DNA from 3 places in the Serratia sp. TSA_130.1 genome. Region 1 is predicted to be linked to each of the others. Evidence: predicted binding sites of a transcription regulator. Region 1 holds the regulator's gene; each other region holds the start of a gene.
The links. The regulator sigma-54, encoded in region 1, starts transcription at its own class of promoters, with help from an activator protein. The targets are predictions, from matches to a motif close to GTTGGCACANNTTTCGCTNT.

Region 1 (5,185 bases):
CCGGCAGGTTGTCAACGCAGTAAAAACCCATGTCTTCCAGCGCCCGCAAGGCGACGGATTTTCCGGAACCGGAACGGCCGCTGACAATCATCAGCACCATGTGGCAACTCCCCTGGCATCGCGGCGGCGTTCATCGCCACCGTTAAACTTTGTTATTCCGGCCGTAGCCGGATCCATCATCGTAAAACAGTATCGTTATCCGGGCTGGAAGTCACGCCGGCCGGGCATCACTCGGTGATGATTTGGTAAAGTTCTTCGTCGCTCTGCGCGGCGCGCAGGCGGCGGCATACGGTTTTGTCTGCCAGGCGTTTGGCGACCAGCGACAGCGTATGCAAATGGGTTTTGCACTGATCGGCAGGCACCAGCAGCGCAAACAGCAGATCGACCGGCTGATTGTCGATAGCGTCGAAAGCGATGGGTTGGTCGAGACGGATAAACACGCCAACGGCCCGCAGTGTGTCCTCTTCCAGTTTGCCGTGGGGAATGGCGATACCGTTGCCGATACCGGTGCTGCCCATGCGCTCCCGGGTGAGAACCGCGTCAAACACCACCTGCGAAGGCAGATTGAGCTGTTTGGCGGCCAGTTCGCTGATAATTTCCAAAGCCCGCTTCTTGCTGGTGCAGTGTACCGAGCTTTTGGTGCACTCGATGTTTAACACCGAGCTTAATTGCATATATTCGTTGTTCATCTCATCTTCACTTAAAACCGCGCCGCCGGGCGAACCCGGCAAGGCGGTTTTTCGTCGGTTTTGACCCTGATTACCGTTCGGCGCGTCACCCATGCGGGTCACGCGCCGAAGGGAGAGGCGGCGACGGATGCCGCCTCACGGAATGGGTCAGGGTGTCAGTGTTGCTTCAATTTGTCTTTATGTTTGTTCAATTGACGTGCCAATTTGTCGATCAGCGTATCAATTGCGGCATACATATTCTCGTCTTCCGAGGTGGCGTGCAACTCGCCTCCATTCACGTGCACCGTTGCTTCCGCAATTTGCTGCACTTTTTCCACACTTAATACAACATACACCTGATTGATGCGATCAAAATACTGTTCGAGTTTGGCGAACTTGTTGTTCACGAACTCGCGCAACGGATCGGTGATTTCGATGTGGTGTCCGGTAATGTTGAGCTGCATAGTGTCTTCCTTCTCAATAGAGGTCAAACCAACTGTTTGCGCTGGTTCGACGGCGGGATGGACAAAGACTCTCGGTACTTGGCGACGGTGCGCCGGGCCACGATGATCCCCTGATCGGCGAGCAGGGTGGCCAGCTTGCTGTCGCTGAGTGGTTTGGCGGGGTTTTCCGCCGCAATCAATTTCTTCACCAACGCGCGGATCGCCGTCGAGGAGGCTTCGCCGCCGCTGTCGGTATTCACGTGGCTGGAGAAGAAATATTTCAATTCGAAAATGCCGCGCGGGCTGTGCAGAAACTTCTGCGTGGTGACGCGCGAGATCGTCGATTCATGCATCTCCACGGCCTGGGCGATATCCGCCAGCACCATGGGTTTCATAAACTCTTCGCCTTGCTCGAAGAACGCCTGCTGCTGGCTGACGATGCAGCGGGTGACCTTCAGCAACGTCTCGTTGCGGCTCTCCAGGCTTTTAATCAGCCACTTGGCTTCCTGCAGGTTGCTGCGGATGAACTGGCCGTCGGCTTCGCTGCGGGCGCTGTTACCCAGCGCGGCGTACTGCTGATTGATCTTCAAACGCGGCACGCTGTCGCCGTTGAGCTCGACCGTCCATTTGTTCTGCGTCTTGCGCACCAGCACGTCCGGGATCACGTATTCCGATTCGCCGGTATTGATCGACTGCCCCGGGCGCGGATCGAGCGACTGAATCAGCAGCATCGCTTCTTTCAGTGTATCTTCTTTTAGCCGGGTTGATCGCATCAGGCTGCGAAAGTCGTGGTTGGCCAACAGATCCAGATGCTCGCTGATGATCAGCCGCGCTTCGGCCAGATAAGGCGTATCTTTGGCGTATTGGGAGAGCTGCACCAGCAGGCAATCGCGCAGATCGCGCGCGGCGACGCCGATCGGATCAAAACGCTGCACGCGCTTCAGCACCGCCTCGACTTCCTCGAGGGTCACGTTCTCGTCGCCCAGGCTTTCCAGAATGTCTTCCAGCGGGACGGTGAGATAGCCGGTGTCATCCACCGCGTCGACGATGGAAGTGGCGATGGCGGCGTCGGTATCGGAAAACGGCGTCAGATCCACCTGCCACATCAGATAATCCTGCAGCGTTTGGGTGGTCTCGCCCTGATAGACCGGCAGCTCGTCGTCGCTGTAGTCGGTGCCGGTGCCGGACGGCGTGCCCGCGGTATAGATTTCATCCCAGGTGGCGTCCAGCGGCAGCTCTTCCGGCATGTCTTTCTGCTCCAAGGCCTCGCGGGTATCGAGCCCCTCGGTCTCCTGGGTTTCTTTGGCGTCGATTTCGTCGTGCAGATCGGTCTGTTCAAGCAGCGGATTGCTCTCCAGCGCCAGCTGGATCTCTTGCTGAAGCTCAAGCGTGGACAACTGCAGCAGGCGGATCGCCTGCTGGAGCTGAGGTGTCATGGCCAGCTGTTGGCTGAGCCTGAGTTGCAAACCTTGCTTCATAGTTTTCTGTCTACTTCCGTTAACGGTGTCGTCCCGCAGGACGCGCCGGCGCTTAGAGGCGGAACTCTTCGCCCAGATAAACGCGTTTAACCTGCTCGTCGGCCAGAATAGCATCCGGCGTGCCGTGGGCAATCAGTTTGCCCTGGCTGACGATGTAGGCGCGTTCACACACGTCCAGCGTCTCGCGCACGTTGTGGTCGGTGATCAGCACGCCCAGGCCGCTGTCACGCAGGTGCTCGATGATTTTTTTGATGTCGATAACGGAAATCGGATCCACCCCGGCGAAGGGTTCGTCCAGCAGAATGAATTTCGGGTTGGCCGCCAGCGCGCGGGCAATTTCGACGCGGCGGCGTTCACCGCCGGACAGCGCCTGGCCGAGGCTGTCGCGCAGATGGGAGATATGGAACTCTTCCATCAGCTCTTTGGCGCGGTCTTCGCGCTGTTCGCTGGTGAGATCGGGACGGATCTCCAACACCGCCATCAGGTTGTCGTACACGCTCAGGCGGCGGAAGATCGACGCTTCCTGCGGCAGGTAACCGATGCCGCGGCGCGCACGGGCGTGCAGCGGCAACAGGCTGATGTCTTCCTCGTCGATCACGATGCGCCCGGCGTCGCGCGGCACGATGCCGACCACCATGTAGAAAGTGGTGGTTTTACCGGCGCCGTTCGGGCCGAGCAGGCCGACGATCTCGCCGGATTTCACTTTCAGGCTGACGTCTTCGACAACTTTACGGCCCTTGTAGGCTTTCGCCAGATTTTCTGCGATGAGTGTTGCCATAAGTGATTAGTTACTCTTTTTTTGCCCGTTTTTGTCTTGCAACTGCGACGGTACCAGAACCGTTGTCACGCGTTTGCCTTTGTCGCTAAACGCCTGCATTTGCTGCTGTTGCACCAGATAGGTGATGCGATCGCCTTTCACGTTGCTGTCGAGCTGCTCCAGATAGGCGTTGCCCGTCAGGGTCACCAGCTGGGTCGCCACGTCGTAACGCACTTTCTGCGCGTGGCCTTTGACCGGCTTGCCGCTGTCCTGCATCTGGTAGAAGGTTACCGGGTTGCCGAACGCTTCAATATAGGTCTTATTCTGATCTCCGCCCGGACGGGTGACCACCACCTTGTCAGCGCGGATATCGATGGTGCCCTGTTTGATCACCACGTTGTCAGTAAAGGTGCTGACGTTGCTTTGCATATCCAACGACTGCTTGAGCGAGTCGATGCTGACCGGCTGGCTGGAGTCGGATTTCAGCGCCAGAGCAGGGGCGCTGGCGGCCAAAACTAAGCTGCCGATCAACAGATTACGGAGTTGGTTTTTGGTTCTGGATTTCATAGTTGGTCTTAACCTTATCAATCAGCTCAGCGGTTTTGGTCCGCAGGTTCCCACGCATTTTCATGCCGTTAGAGGTAAAATTGGTCCCGTAAAGCGTGACTTCGTCATCGGAGGTGACGTCCTGGGTGACCAGGTTTACCTGAGCGTTGTCCGTCTTAATTTTTTCCAGCTGCGAGGTGGTGGTCAGGCTGTTTACCTCGACGTGGCCATACAGATACAGCATCCGGTCCTTCGTCAGTTTGGCGCGATCGGCGCGAACTGACCAGGTGGCCACCGCATTCTCGTCGAACAGCGTCATCACCGGCTGGGTGAACCAGCTCAGCTCGCCGGCGGTGTAATACTTCGCGTCTTCCGCCACCAGCTTATAATTCAGTTTACCGGCCGGATTGTACACCACGGTGACCGTGTGCTGGCTCTGGTAGGTCGGATCCTGATCGTTAGCCGGGCCAGGAGCCGTATCGTCGCTGAAGTCCGTCATGTTCCAGCCGATCAGCGCCAGAACGATCACCGTCAACAGGATGGTGATCCAAAGTTTGGTTTTACTCATATCGACAGCCCTTTGGCGTCCTCCAGCTTATTTTGAGCCAAAAGAATGATGTCGCACAGTTCGCGCACCGCGCCGCGGCCGCCGGCAATGCGGGTGACGTAGTGGGCTCGCGGCGTCAGCAGCGGATGAGCGTCTGCGACCGCGACCGCCAGGCCCACCTGCGCCATCACCGGCCAGTCGATCAGGTCATCGCCGATATAGGCGACCTGATCCGCCGTTAACGACAGTTTATCCAACAGTTCGCGGAAGGCCAAAAGCTTATCGGATTGCCCCTGATACAGATGGGTGATGCCGAGCGTTTGCGCGCGGTCTTCCAGCAGCTTGGCGGAGCGACCGGTAATGATCGCCACCTCGATGTCGGAGGTTTTCAGACAGCGGATGCCGTAACCGTCGCGCACGTTGAACGCCTTCAATTCTTCACCGTTGTTGCCCATGAAGATCAGGCCGTCCGACAGTACGCCGTCAACATCGCAAATCAACAGGCGGATGTTCCCGGCACGCGCCATAACCTCTTGTTCTACCGGCCCGTAGCAGGTTTCTACCATACCCATTCCGTTCTATTCCTTAATTAAACGACGCCGGCACGCAGCATGTCATGCATATGTACCACACCCAGCAACTGGTCGCCATCGGCAACCAGCAACGCGGTGATGTGGCGTTGCTGCATCAGATTCAGCGCATCGACCGCCAGGAGGTTGGGACGCACCCGCACGCCGCCCGGCGTC
Region 2 (5,185 bases), on a different contig from region 1:
CTTCCGCACCGTGGCCCAGGAACAGCTTGCCGCGATCCTGCAGGCCGAACAGCGCGAACGCGACCGCTTTGCCCTGGCCGTTGGAGATCAGCACGCCGTTCTGACGCTGGCCCACTTCGCCCGGACGCACGTCGTCGTAGTGGCTGAAGGTGGAGTACAGCAGACCGGTACCCGAAGTCATTGTCATGAATTCGTTACGGAAGCCGATCAGACCGCGGCTTGGGATCACGTAGTCGAGACGCACGCGGCCCTTACCGTCCGGATCCATGTTTTTCAGGTCGGCTTTACGCTCACCCATCGCCTGCATCACGGAACCCTGATGCTGCTCTTCGATATCCAGCGTCACGTTCTCGAATGGCTCCTGCTTGCGGCCATCGATTTCGCGGAAGATAACTTTCGGACGGGAAACCGCCAGCTCGAAACCTTCACGGCGCATGTTTTCGATCAGCACCGACAGGTGCAGCTCGCCACGACCGGATACGCGGAAGGCGTCAGCATCATCGGTTTCTTCAACGCGCAGCGCCACGTTGTGCACCAGCTCTTTGTTCAGACGGTCAAGGATCTGACGCGACGTCACGTACTTACCTTCTTTACCGCAGAACGGCGAGGTGTTGACGTTGAAGAACATGGTTACGGTCGGTTCGTCGACGGACAGAGCCGGCAGCGCTTCTACGGCGTTGGTGTCGCAGATGGTGTCGGAGATGTTCAGCTCGCCCAGGCCGGTGATGGCGATGATGTCGCCCGCTTCCGCCAGGGTGCTGTCGATACGCTCCAGACCCAGGTGACCCAGCACTTTACCCACTTTACCGTTGCGAGTTTTACCTTCGCTGTCGATGATGGTGACCTGCTGGTTCGGCTTCACTTTACCGCGCTTGATGCGGCCGATGCCGATAACGCCCAGGTAGTTGTTGTAGTCCAACTGGGAGATCTGCATCTGGAATGGCGCTTCCAGCTCAACCTGCGGCGCAGACACGTGGTCGACGATCGCCTGATACAGCGGGGTCATGTCTTCCGCCATGTCGGTGTGGTCGACGCCGGCGATGCCGTTCAGCGCAGAAGCGTAGATGATCGGGAAGTCGAGCTGCTCGTCGGTCGCGTCGAGGTTCACGAACAGGTCGAACACCTGATCCACAACCCAGTCAGGGCGCGCGCCAGGGCGGTCAACCTTGTTGATTACCACGATCGGCTTCAGACCGTTGGCGAACGCCTTTTTGGTCACGAAGCGGGTTTGCGGCATAGGGCCATCCATTGCATCCACAACCAGCAGCACCGAGTCAACCATCGACATCACGCGCTCTACCTCACCGCCGAAGTCGGCGTGTCCTGGGGTATCCACGATGTTGATGCGGTAACCATTCCAATTAATGGCGGTGTTTTTTGCGAGGATGGTAATCCCACGCTCTTTCTCCAAATCGTTGGAGTCCATTACGCGTTCGGTGGCTTCCGCACGCTCTCCGAAAGTACCGGATTGTTGCAGCAGCTTGTCAACCAGGGTGGTTTTACCATGGTCAACGTGGGCAATAATGGCGATGTTACGCAAATTTTCGATCACAGCTTTGCCTCGGGCATTAGAAATAGCGCGCTATTGTACACGTATTAAGCGAGGGACTAAACAAGATCACAACCATCTCCTATAAACAACCGCGTACCGGTCAGTTTGTGATCCCTTTCACGGTGCAAAAAGCCGCAATCGTTGCACTTTTGCACCATTTCAGTGCCCACCCCCACCCTTATTGCACCATAACAGTGCAAATTATCACTGATGGTGCATACTGTGTCTGGGTAAAACCCGCGCAGAAAGGCGATGAAAGCCTTTTTAAAAAGTTGGCACGCTTTTCGCTTTAGTCTTTTCAAGGCGAAAAAAAGCCAGTTCCACAGATTCGTTCCACGACGACGACAATGATAAACCGGGAGAGTTAAGTATGTCCGCTGAACACGTTTTGACGATGCTGAATGAGCATGAAGTGAAATTCGTAGACCTGCGTTTCACTGACACCAAGGGTAAGGAACAGCACGTGACTATCCCGGCTCATCAGGTAAACGCCGACTTCTTCGAAGAAGGCAAAATGTTTGACGGCTCCTCTATCGGTGGTTGGAAGGGCATCAACGAATCTGACATGGTACTGATGCCGGATGCCAGCACGGCGGTTCTGGATCCGTTCTTCGAAGAACCTACGCTGATCATTCGCTGCGACATTCTCGAGCCGGGCACCATGCAAGGCTACGATCGCGACCCGCGCTCCATCTCCAAACGCGCCGAAGACTTCCTGCGCTCCTCCGGCATCGCGGACACCGTGCTGTTCGGGCCAGAGCCTGAGTTCTTCCTGTTCGACGACATCCGCTTCGGCAGCAGCATCCGCGGTTCCCACGTGGCCATCGACGACATCGAAGGCGCCTGGAACTCCGGCACTCAATACGACGGCGGCAACAAAGGCCACCGTCCGGCGGTGAAAGGCGGTTATTTCCCGGTTCCACCGGTCGACTCTTCGCAGGATCTGCGTTCCACCATGTGTCTGACCATGGAAGAGATGGGCCTGGTGGTTGAAGCGCACCACCACGAAGTGGCGACCGCCGGTCAGAACGAAGTGGCGACCCGCTTCAACACCATGACCAAGAAAGCCGACGAAATTCAGATCTACAAGTACGTGGTGCACAACGTGGCGCACGCCTTCGGTAAAACCGCGACCTTCATGCCGAAGCCTATGTTCGGCGACAACGGTTCCGGCATGCACTGCCACATGTCGCTGTCCAAGAACGGCACCAACCTGTTCGCCGGCGACAAATACGGCGGCCTGTCTGAAACCGCGCTGTTCTACATCGGCGGCATCATCAAGCACGCCAAGGCGATCAATGCCCTGGCCAACCCGACCACCAACTCGTACAAACGTCTGGTGCCGGGCTACGAAGCGCCGGTGATGCTGGCTTACTCCGCCCGTAACCGCTCCGCGTCCATCCGTATTCCGGTGGTCGCCAGCCCGAAAGCGCGCCGCATCGAAGCCCGCTTCCCGGATCCAGCGGCTAACCCATACCTGTGCTTCGCCGCACTGCTGATGGCCGGCCTGGACGGCATCATCAACAAGATCCACCCTGGCGACGCCATGGACAAAAACCTGTACGACCTGCCGCCGGAAGAAGAAGCCGAGATCCCAAAAGTGGCTGGCTCCCTGGACGAGGCGATGGCCGCACTGAACGAAGACCGCGAATTCCTGACCCGCGGCGGCGTGTTCACCGACGATGCGATCGATGCCTACATCGAACTGCGCAAAGAAGAGATGGACCGCGTTCGCATGACGCCACACCCGGTTGAGTTCGAACTGTACTACAGCGTCTAAGCCCTACCCGCGCCGTCTGCTCAGGCGGACGGCGCCTATATTTTTGTTATCGCTTTTTTGTTGCCGTGGAAACTTTCAGCCCATCTTCGGATGGGTTTTTTTCTCCACCGTATTTTCTGCAAAACTATTCCATACCGCACCGATCCCGGATGGAGTAGGATAGATGCACTAAAAAGGTGCAGGAGTCTGCTGTATGGCAACTGGCAAGCTGCCCGATGCTGGGCAGATCCTCAATTCACTCATCAACAGCATCCTGCTGTTGGATGACTCACTGGCGGTTCACTACGCCAACCCGGCGGCACAGCAGCTGCTGGCGCAAAGCTCCCGCAAGCTGTTCGGCACGCCGCTGCCCGATTTGCTCGGTTATTTTTCGCTGAACGTCTCTCTGATGCGTGAAAGCCTGCGCGCCGGTCAGGGCTTCACCGACAACGAAGTGACCCTGGTGGTCGATGGCCGCGCGCATATCCTTTCCCTGACCGCTCAGGCGCTGCCGGAAGGCTATATCCTGGTCGAGCTGGCGCCGATGGACAATCAGCGCCGCCTGAGCCAGGAACAGCTGCAGCATGCCCAACAGGTGGCGGCCCGCGATCTGGTGCGCGGTTTGGCGCACGAGATTAAAAATCCGCTGGGCGGCCTGCGCGGCGCAGCGCAGCTGCTGGCCAAAGCGCTGCCCGATCCGGCGCTGACCGAATACACCAAGGTGATCATTGAGCAGGCCGATCGGCTGCGCAATCTGGTAGATCGCCTGCTCGGCCCGCAGCGGCCCGGCCAGCACATCACCCAGAGCATTCATCAGGTCGCGGAGCGCGTCTGCCAGCTGGTGTCGCTGGAAATGCCGGATAACGTCACGCTGGTGCGCGACTACGATCCGAGCCTGCCGGAAATGGCTCACGACCCGGATCAGATAGAACAGGTGCTACTGAACATCACCCGCAATGCGCTGCAGGCGCTGGGTGAGGCGGGCGGCACCATCACGCTGCGCACCCGCACCGCGTTTCAGATTACGTTGCACGGCACCCGCTACCGCCTGGCGGCGCGTATCGACGTCGAAGACGACGGCCCCGGCGTGCCGGCGCAGCTGCAGGACACGCTGTTCTACCCGATGGTCAGCGGCCGTGAAGGCGGTACCGGCCTGGGATTATCCATCGCCCGCAATCTGATCGATCAGCATTGCGGAAAAATTGAGTTCAACAGTTGGCCAGGTCATACCGAATTCTCGGTCTACCTGCCCATTCGTCAGTGAGGTTTGCAATGCAACGAGGGATAGTCTGGATCGTCGATGACGATAGCTCCATCCGCTGGGTGCTTGAGCGCGCGCTCACCGGCGCGGGCATGAGCTGCGCCACCTTCGAAGGCGGCAATGACGTGCTGGAAGCCTTGGCCACGCAAACTCCCGACGTGTTGCTGTCCGATATCCGCATGCCGGGTATCGATGGTCTGGCGCTGCTCAAGCAGATCAAACAGCGCCACCCGATGCTGCCAGTGATCATCATGACCGCGCATTCGGATTTGGATGCGGCCGTCAGCGCCTATCAGCAAGGGGCCTTCGACTACCTGCCGAAACCGTTCGACATCGACGAAGCGGTGGCGCTGGTCGAGCGCGCCATCAGCCATTATCAAGAGCAGCAGCAGCCGGTGCGCAGCCAGCCGGCCAGCGATCCGGCGGCGGACATCATCGGCGAAGCGCCGGCGATGCAGGACGTGTTTCGCATCATCGGCCGGCTGTCGCGTTCGTCGATCAGCGTGCTGATCAACGGCGAATCCGGCACCGGCAAGGAACTGGTGGCGCATGCGCTGCACCGCCACAGCCCGCGCGCCAAGTCGCCGTTCATCGCCCTGAACATGGCCGCTAT
Region 3 (5,185 bases), on a different contig from region 1:
AGCGTGCACTCGTTCCACAGCTACTTCCTGCGTCCGGGCGACAGCAGCAAGCCGATCGTCTACGACGTAGAAACCCTGCGCGACGGCAACAGCTTCAGCGCCCGTCGCGTCAGCGCCATCCAGCACGGCAAACCTATCTTCTATATGACCGCCTCCTTCCAGAGCCCGGAAGAAGGTTTCGAGCACCAGAACCAGATGCCGGACGTGCCGCCGCCGGAAGGGCTGCTGTCCGAATCAGAGATTGCTCAGAAGCTGGCGCCGATGTTGCCGACCAAAGTACGCGAAAAATTTATCGGTCAGAAGCCGATCGAAATGCGCCCGGTGAAATTCCACAACCCGTTGAAGGGCAGCGTGGAAGAACCGCATCGCTACGTGTGGTTCCGCGCCAACGGCAGCATGCCGGACGATGCGCGCATCCACCAATATCTGCTGGGCTACGCATCGGACTTTAACTTCCTGCCGACGGCGCTACAGCCGCACGGCGTCGGCTTCCTCGAGCCGGGCATGCAGGTGGCCACCATCGACCATTCGATGTGGTTCCACCGCCCGTTCCGCATGGATGATTGGCTGCTGTACGCGGTGGAAAGCTCCTCCGCCTCCGGCGCACGCGGCTTTGTGCGCGGCCAGATCTACACCCGCGACGGCGTGCTGGTCGCCACCACCGTACAGGAAGGGGTGATTCGCCAACGCGACGCCTGATTTGCGGCATAAAGAAAGGGGCGATGTTTCCATCGCCCCTTTTTGCTTCATCATTATTTTCGTATTTAGCGCACTGCCCTGCTTCGAGTCTTACTGGTTGTAGGCGCTCTCGCCGTGGCTGTTGACGTCCAACCCTTCGCGCTCCTGCTCTTCCGGCACTCTCAGCCCCACCATCGCGCCCGCGATCTTGAAGGCGATAAAGGCGGCGACGCTTGACCACACCAGCGTAATCACGACGCTCAGCAGCTGGATCCACACCTGATGCCCCATCGTCACCCCTTCGGCATAGCCGGTGCCGCCGAGGGAAGAAGCGGTGAACACACCGGTCAGCAGACAGCCGACGATGCCGCACACGCCGTGCACGCCGAACACGTCGCAGGTGTCGTCCACTTTCAGCCATTTCTTCAACGTCACTACGCCCCACAGGCCGGCGACGCCCCCCACCAGGCCGATGATCAACGCGCCGCCCACGCCCACGGTGCCCGCCGCCGGCGTAACGGCAACCAGCCCGGCGATCATGCCGGAGCAGGCGCCCAGCAACGAAGGCTTGCCGCGCAGCACCCACTCGGCAAAGGTCCAGGACAGAATGGCGCCCGCAGTAGCCACCACAGTGTTCAGGAATGCCAAGGCCGCGATGCCGTTAGCCGCGCTGGCGGAACCGGCGTTAAAGCCGAACCAGCCGATATACAAGATGGACGCGCCGGTAAACACCATCGGCAGGTTATGCGGTTTGAACGCCTCTTTACCGAAGCCGGCGCGTTTGCCGAGCAGATAGGCGCCGATCAGCCCGGCGCTGGCGGCGTTGATGTGCACCACGGTGCCGCCGGCGAAGTCCAGCGCGCCGTCGGTGGCCAGATAGCCACCGCCCCACACCATGTGTGCGATCGGCAGGTAAGACAGGGTGAACCACAGGATCGCGAAGATCAGCACCGCCGAGAAGCGAATGCGTTCGGCGAAGCCCCCCACCACCAGCGCCACGGTAATGCAGGCGAAGGAGGCCTGGAAAGCGACGTGGATCATCTGGCTGATGCTGCCGGTGACGCTGTCGATGCCGATGCCTTTCAGCATCGCCGTCTGGAATCCGCCGAACACCGCATTGCCTTCGCTGAACGCCAGGCTGTAGCCATACAGCACCCACAGCACGCAGACCAGCGCGAAGGTGACGGTGACCTGCGTCAGCATCGACAGCACGTTTTTGCCGCGCAGCAGGCCGCCGTAAAACAGCGCGATGCCGGGCAGCGTCATGAACAGCACCAACGCGGTGCAGATCATCATAAAGGCGTTGTCGGCCTTATCGGCGACCGCCGGGGCGGCCAGGGCCAAAGAAGGAACCAGGGTTACCGAACTCAGGCCCAACATGGATAACAGTCTTTTCATTATCAATCATCCCCATCACTTAACTGAGTTCGCGGTTACAGTGCCGATTCGTCGGTTTCGCCGGTGCGAATACGGATCACGCGTTGCAATTCGGCAACGAAAATTTTGCCGTCGCCGATTTTGCCGGTGTAGGCGGCTTTGCTAATGACATCAACCACTTCATCCAACTGATCGTCGGCGATGGCGATATCGATTTTGACCTTGGGCAGGAAATTGACGTTATATTCGGCGCCGCGATACAGCTCGGCGTGCCCTTTCTGGCGGCCAAAGCCCTTCACTTCGGTTACGGTCAACCCCTGAATGCCCACGGAGGACAAGGCCTCGCGCACGTCCTCCAGCTTGAACGGTTTGATTACCACGGTCACCAGCTTCATATTGCCTCTCCACGAATTAAGCCCAAACTCACCCCGGTACGCCTCATATGTAGCAAGGGCTGTGCCAAATTTTATTTTGCATGGCGATTCAGCGGATTAGCGGGCACGCGGGCACCATCAGACCGCGGCGCCATACCGATACCCTGAATTGATTAAATATCGCGCACTGATTTGGTGCGCATCGCGTCGAAAAAGTGCAGAAAGGGGGCATGGCGCAGGCGGGTTGCCTGCTTGTGGTGCGTGGGAAAAAAAGAAGGGCCGCGATCGCGGCCCATGCTCAGGCGGGTTGGCTCTCTTCGCGCACCGCTTCCGCCAGCTGCTCGCCCGCCAGCTGCAGCTGGTACATCTGGTAGTAGCGCCCCTGCTGCGCCAGCAGCTGCTGATGGTTGCCCTGCTCTACCGCCTGGCCGCGATGCAGCACCAGGATGGAATCGGCATCGACGATCGTCGACAGCCGGTGGGCGATCACCACCAGCGTGGTGTGCTCGCGGATCGCTCGCAGCGCGCGCTGGATCGCCTGTTCGGTGCCCGAGTCGATATTGGCGCTCGCCTCGTCGAGGATCAGGATCTGCGGCGCCTGCACCAATACCCGCGCCATCGCCAGCAGCTGTTTCTGCCCGACCGACAGGTTATTGCCCTGCTCCCCCAGCCGGGTATGGATACCCTGTGGGAAGCCGCGCACCAGACTCGCCAGCTGCACCGTTTCCAGCGCCCGCCAGACGGCTTCTTCATCGATGTTGCGCCCCAGCGTCACGTTGGCCAGCACCGAATCGGCGATCACCACCGGATCCTGTTGCACCATCGCCACGCCCTGGCGCAGCGTGCGGTGCGACAGGCTGGAGAGCGGACGGCCGTCGAGACGCACTTCCCCTTCGCTGACCGGGTAATAGCCCATCAGCAGGTTAGCCAGCGTGCTCTTGCCGCTGCCGGTATGGCCGACCAGCGCCACGAAGCCGCGTGAGGGCACCGCCAGCGAAATATGCTGCAGCACCTTTTTATCCGCACGGTAGGCGAAGCTCAGATCGGTGATGTCGATGCTGCCGCTGGCCAACGGACGATCGTCTGCGCCGTAGCTTTGCTGGCTGCGATCCATCAGTTCGAAAATACGTTCGCCGGCCACCACCGCCTGCTGCAGGATCGACTGTTGTGACGTCAACTCGATCAGCGGTTCGTTCAAACGCCCCAGGTAGTTGATGAAGGCATAGAGCACGCCGACGCCAATCACGCCTTCGCCGCTGAAGCCGAACAACATCAGCAAACCGCACAGCACCAGCGCCGAAAACAGACTGAGCAGCGGCCGCAGAAGAAAACCGTCGAGCCGCAGCGTCTGCATGCGCGCGAGATAGTGCGATTGGCTGGCGGCGCTCATGCGTTCGCCGAAGCGCACCTGCTGGCGGAATTGCTGGATCACGCCCATGCCGTTGATCACTTCGTTGAAACCGTCGTTGATGTCCGCCAGATAACTGCGCACCCGGCGCACAATCGGCGTGCTGTAATATTGATAGATGCCCATCACCACGAACACCGCCGGGAAGATGCAGATAGCCACTAACGCCATGCGCCAGTCGAGGCTGAACATCGCCACCAGCATGGCGCCGATCAGCGCGGCGCTTTTCAGCACCGTGGAGACCACCATCACGTACAGGTCCTTGATCACTTCGGTGTCGTTGGTGACGCGCGAGATCAATTGCCCGACCGGTTGCGTGTCGAAGGCGCTGAGCGGCTGGCGCAGCGCGGCGTCCATCACGTCGGTACGCAGCCGCTGCACCACGCCTACCGCCGCCTGGTTGAACAGCAGCGCCTGGAAGTAGTGCAGCGCCGCCGCCAGCAGCTCCAGCAGAATGTAGGCCGCCGCCAGCCCGCCGACAATCATCAGCGGCAGTTGCCCTTTGGCGACGTAATTATCGATAAAATAGCTGACCAGGATCGGCCCGGCGACTTCCGCCGCCGCCGCCACCCACAGCATCAGCACCGCCACCCCCAGCGGTTTGCGGTACGGCGAGCCGTAGGCCAGTAGCCGCTTCAGCGTCGGCCACAGCTTTTGCACTTTATTCATCGGCCAACGCCTCCTCACCGTTTTCCGGCGCTTCGTCCAGCGCCGCTTCCAGCTGCTGATAACGGTACATATCGCGATACCAGCCCGGCTGCGCCGCCAGCGCCGCCGGATCGCCGCGCTGCGCCACGCCGCCGTGCTGCATCACCAGGATTTCGCTGGCTTCGGTCAATGCCGACAGCCGGTGCGCGCTGATGATCACCGTGCGATCTTGCCCCCAGCTGCGCAGGTTGTGCAGGATCTGGTGCTCGGTACGGCCGTCCACCGCCGACAACGCATCGTCGAGGATCAGGATCTCCGCATCCAGCAGCAACGCGCGCGCGATGGAGATGCGCTGTTTCTGGCCGCCCGACAGCATCACGCCGCGTTCGCCCACTTCGGTGTCATAGCCCTGCGGCAGCCGCAGAATGTCCTCATGGACGCTGGCCAGCCGCGCCGCCTGTTCAATCTGCGCCTGCGTCGCCCCCGGCTGGCCCAGCGCGATGTTGTTCGCCACGGTATCGGAGAACAGGAACGGCGTCTGGCTCACCACCGACAGCCGCGAACGCCAGTCGTCGAGCCTGACCTGCGGAAGCGGCAGGCCGTGATAGCGGATCTGCCCTTGGTCGACGTCGAACTGACGCTGGATCAGCGACAGTAATGTCGACTTACCGGCCCCGGTCGGCCCGCACAGCCCCAGCAT

Region 2: a site for sigma-54 is predicted at 1,824-1,843, ahead of glnA (glutamate--ammonia ligase). Genes of this name have one in related genera too.
Region 3: a site for sigma-54 is predicted at 2,500-2,519, ahead of glnK (P-II family nitrogen regulator). Genes of this name have one in related genera too.

What each region holds. Positions count from the first base shown of each region.
Region 1 is NZ_JBQZFS010000005.1:62,579-67,763, forward strand. It holds gene rapZ (RNase adapter RapZ) at 1-100, opposite strand, end outside; gene ptsN (PTS IIA-like nitrogen regulatory protein PtsN) at 228-689, opposite strand; gene hpf (ribosome hibernation promoting factor) at 845-1,132, opposite strand; gene rpoN (RNA polymerase factor sigma-54) at 1,156-2,589, opposite strand; gene lptB (LPS export ABC transporter ATP-binding protein) at 2,642-3,367, opposite strand; gene lptA (lipopolysaccharide ABC transporter substrate-binding protein LptA) at 3,374-3,913, opposite strand; gene lptC (LPS export ABC transporter periplasmic protein LptC) at 3,882-4,460, opposite strand; gene kdsC (3-deoxy-manno-octulosonate-8-phosphatase KdsC) at 4,457-5,011, opposite strand; gene kdsD (arabinose-5-phosphate isomerase KdsD) at 5,029-5,185, opposite strand, start outside.
Region 2 is NZ_JBQZFS010000009.1:114,390-119,574, forward strand. It holds gene typA (ribosome-dependent GTPase TypA) at 1-1,552, opposite strand, end outside; gene glnA (glutamate--ammonia ligase) at 1,923-3,332, shown strand; gene glnL (nitrogen regulation protein NR(II)) at 3,526-4,575, shown strand; gene glnG (nitrogen regulation protein NR(I)) at 4,584-5,185, shown strand, end outside.
Region 3 is NZ_JBQZFS010000002.1:1,061,453-1,066,637, forward strand. It holds gene tesB (acyl-CoA thioesterase II) at 1-699, shown strand, start outside; gene amtB (ammonium transporter AmtB) at 790-2,076, opposite strand; gene glnK (P-II family nitrogen regulator) at 2,112-2,450, opposite strand; gene smdB (multidrug efflux ABC transporter permease/ATP-binding subunit SmdB) at 2,728-4,506, opposite strand; gene smdA (multidrug efflux ABC transporter permease/ATP-binding subunit SmdA) at 4,499-5,185, opposite strand, start outside.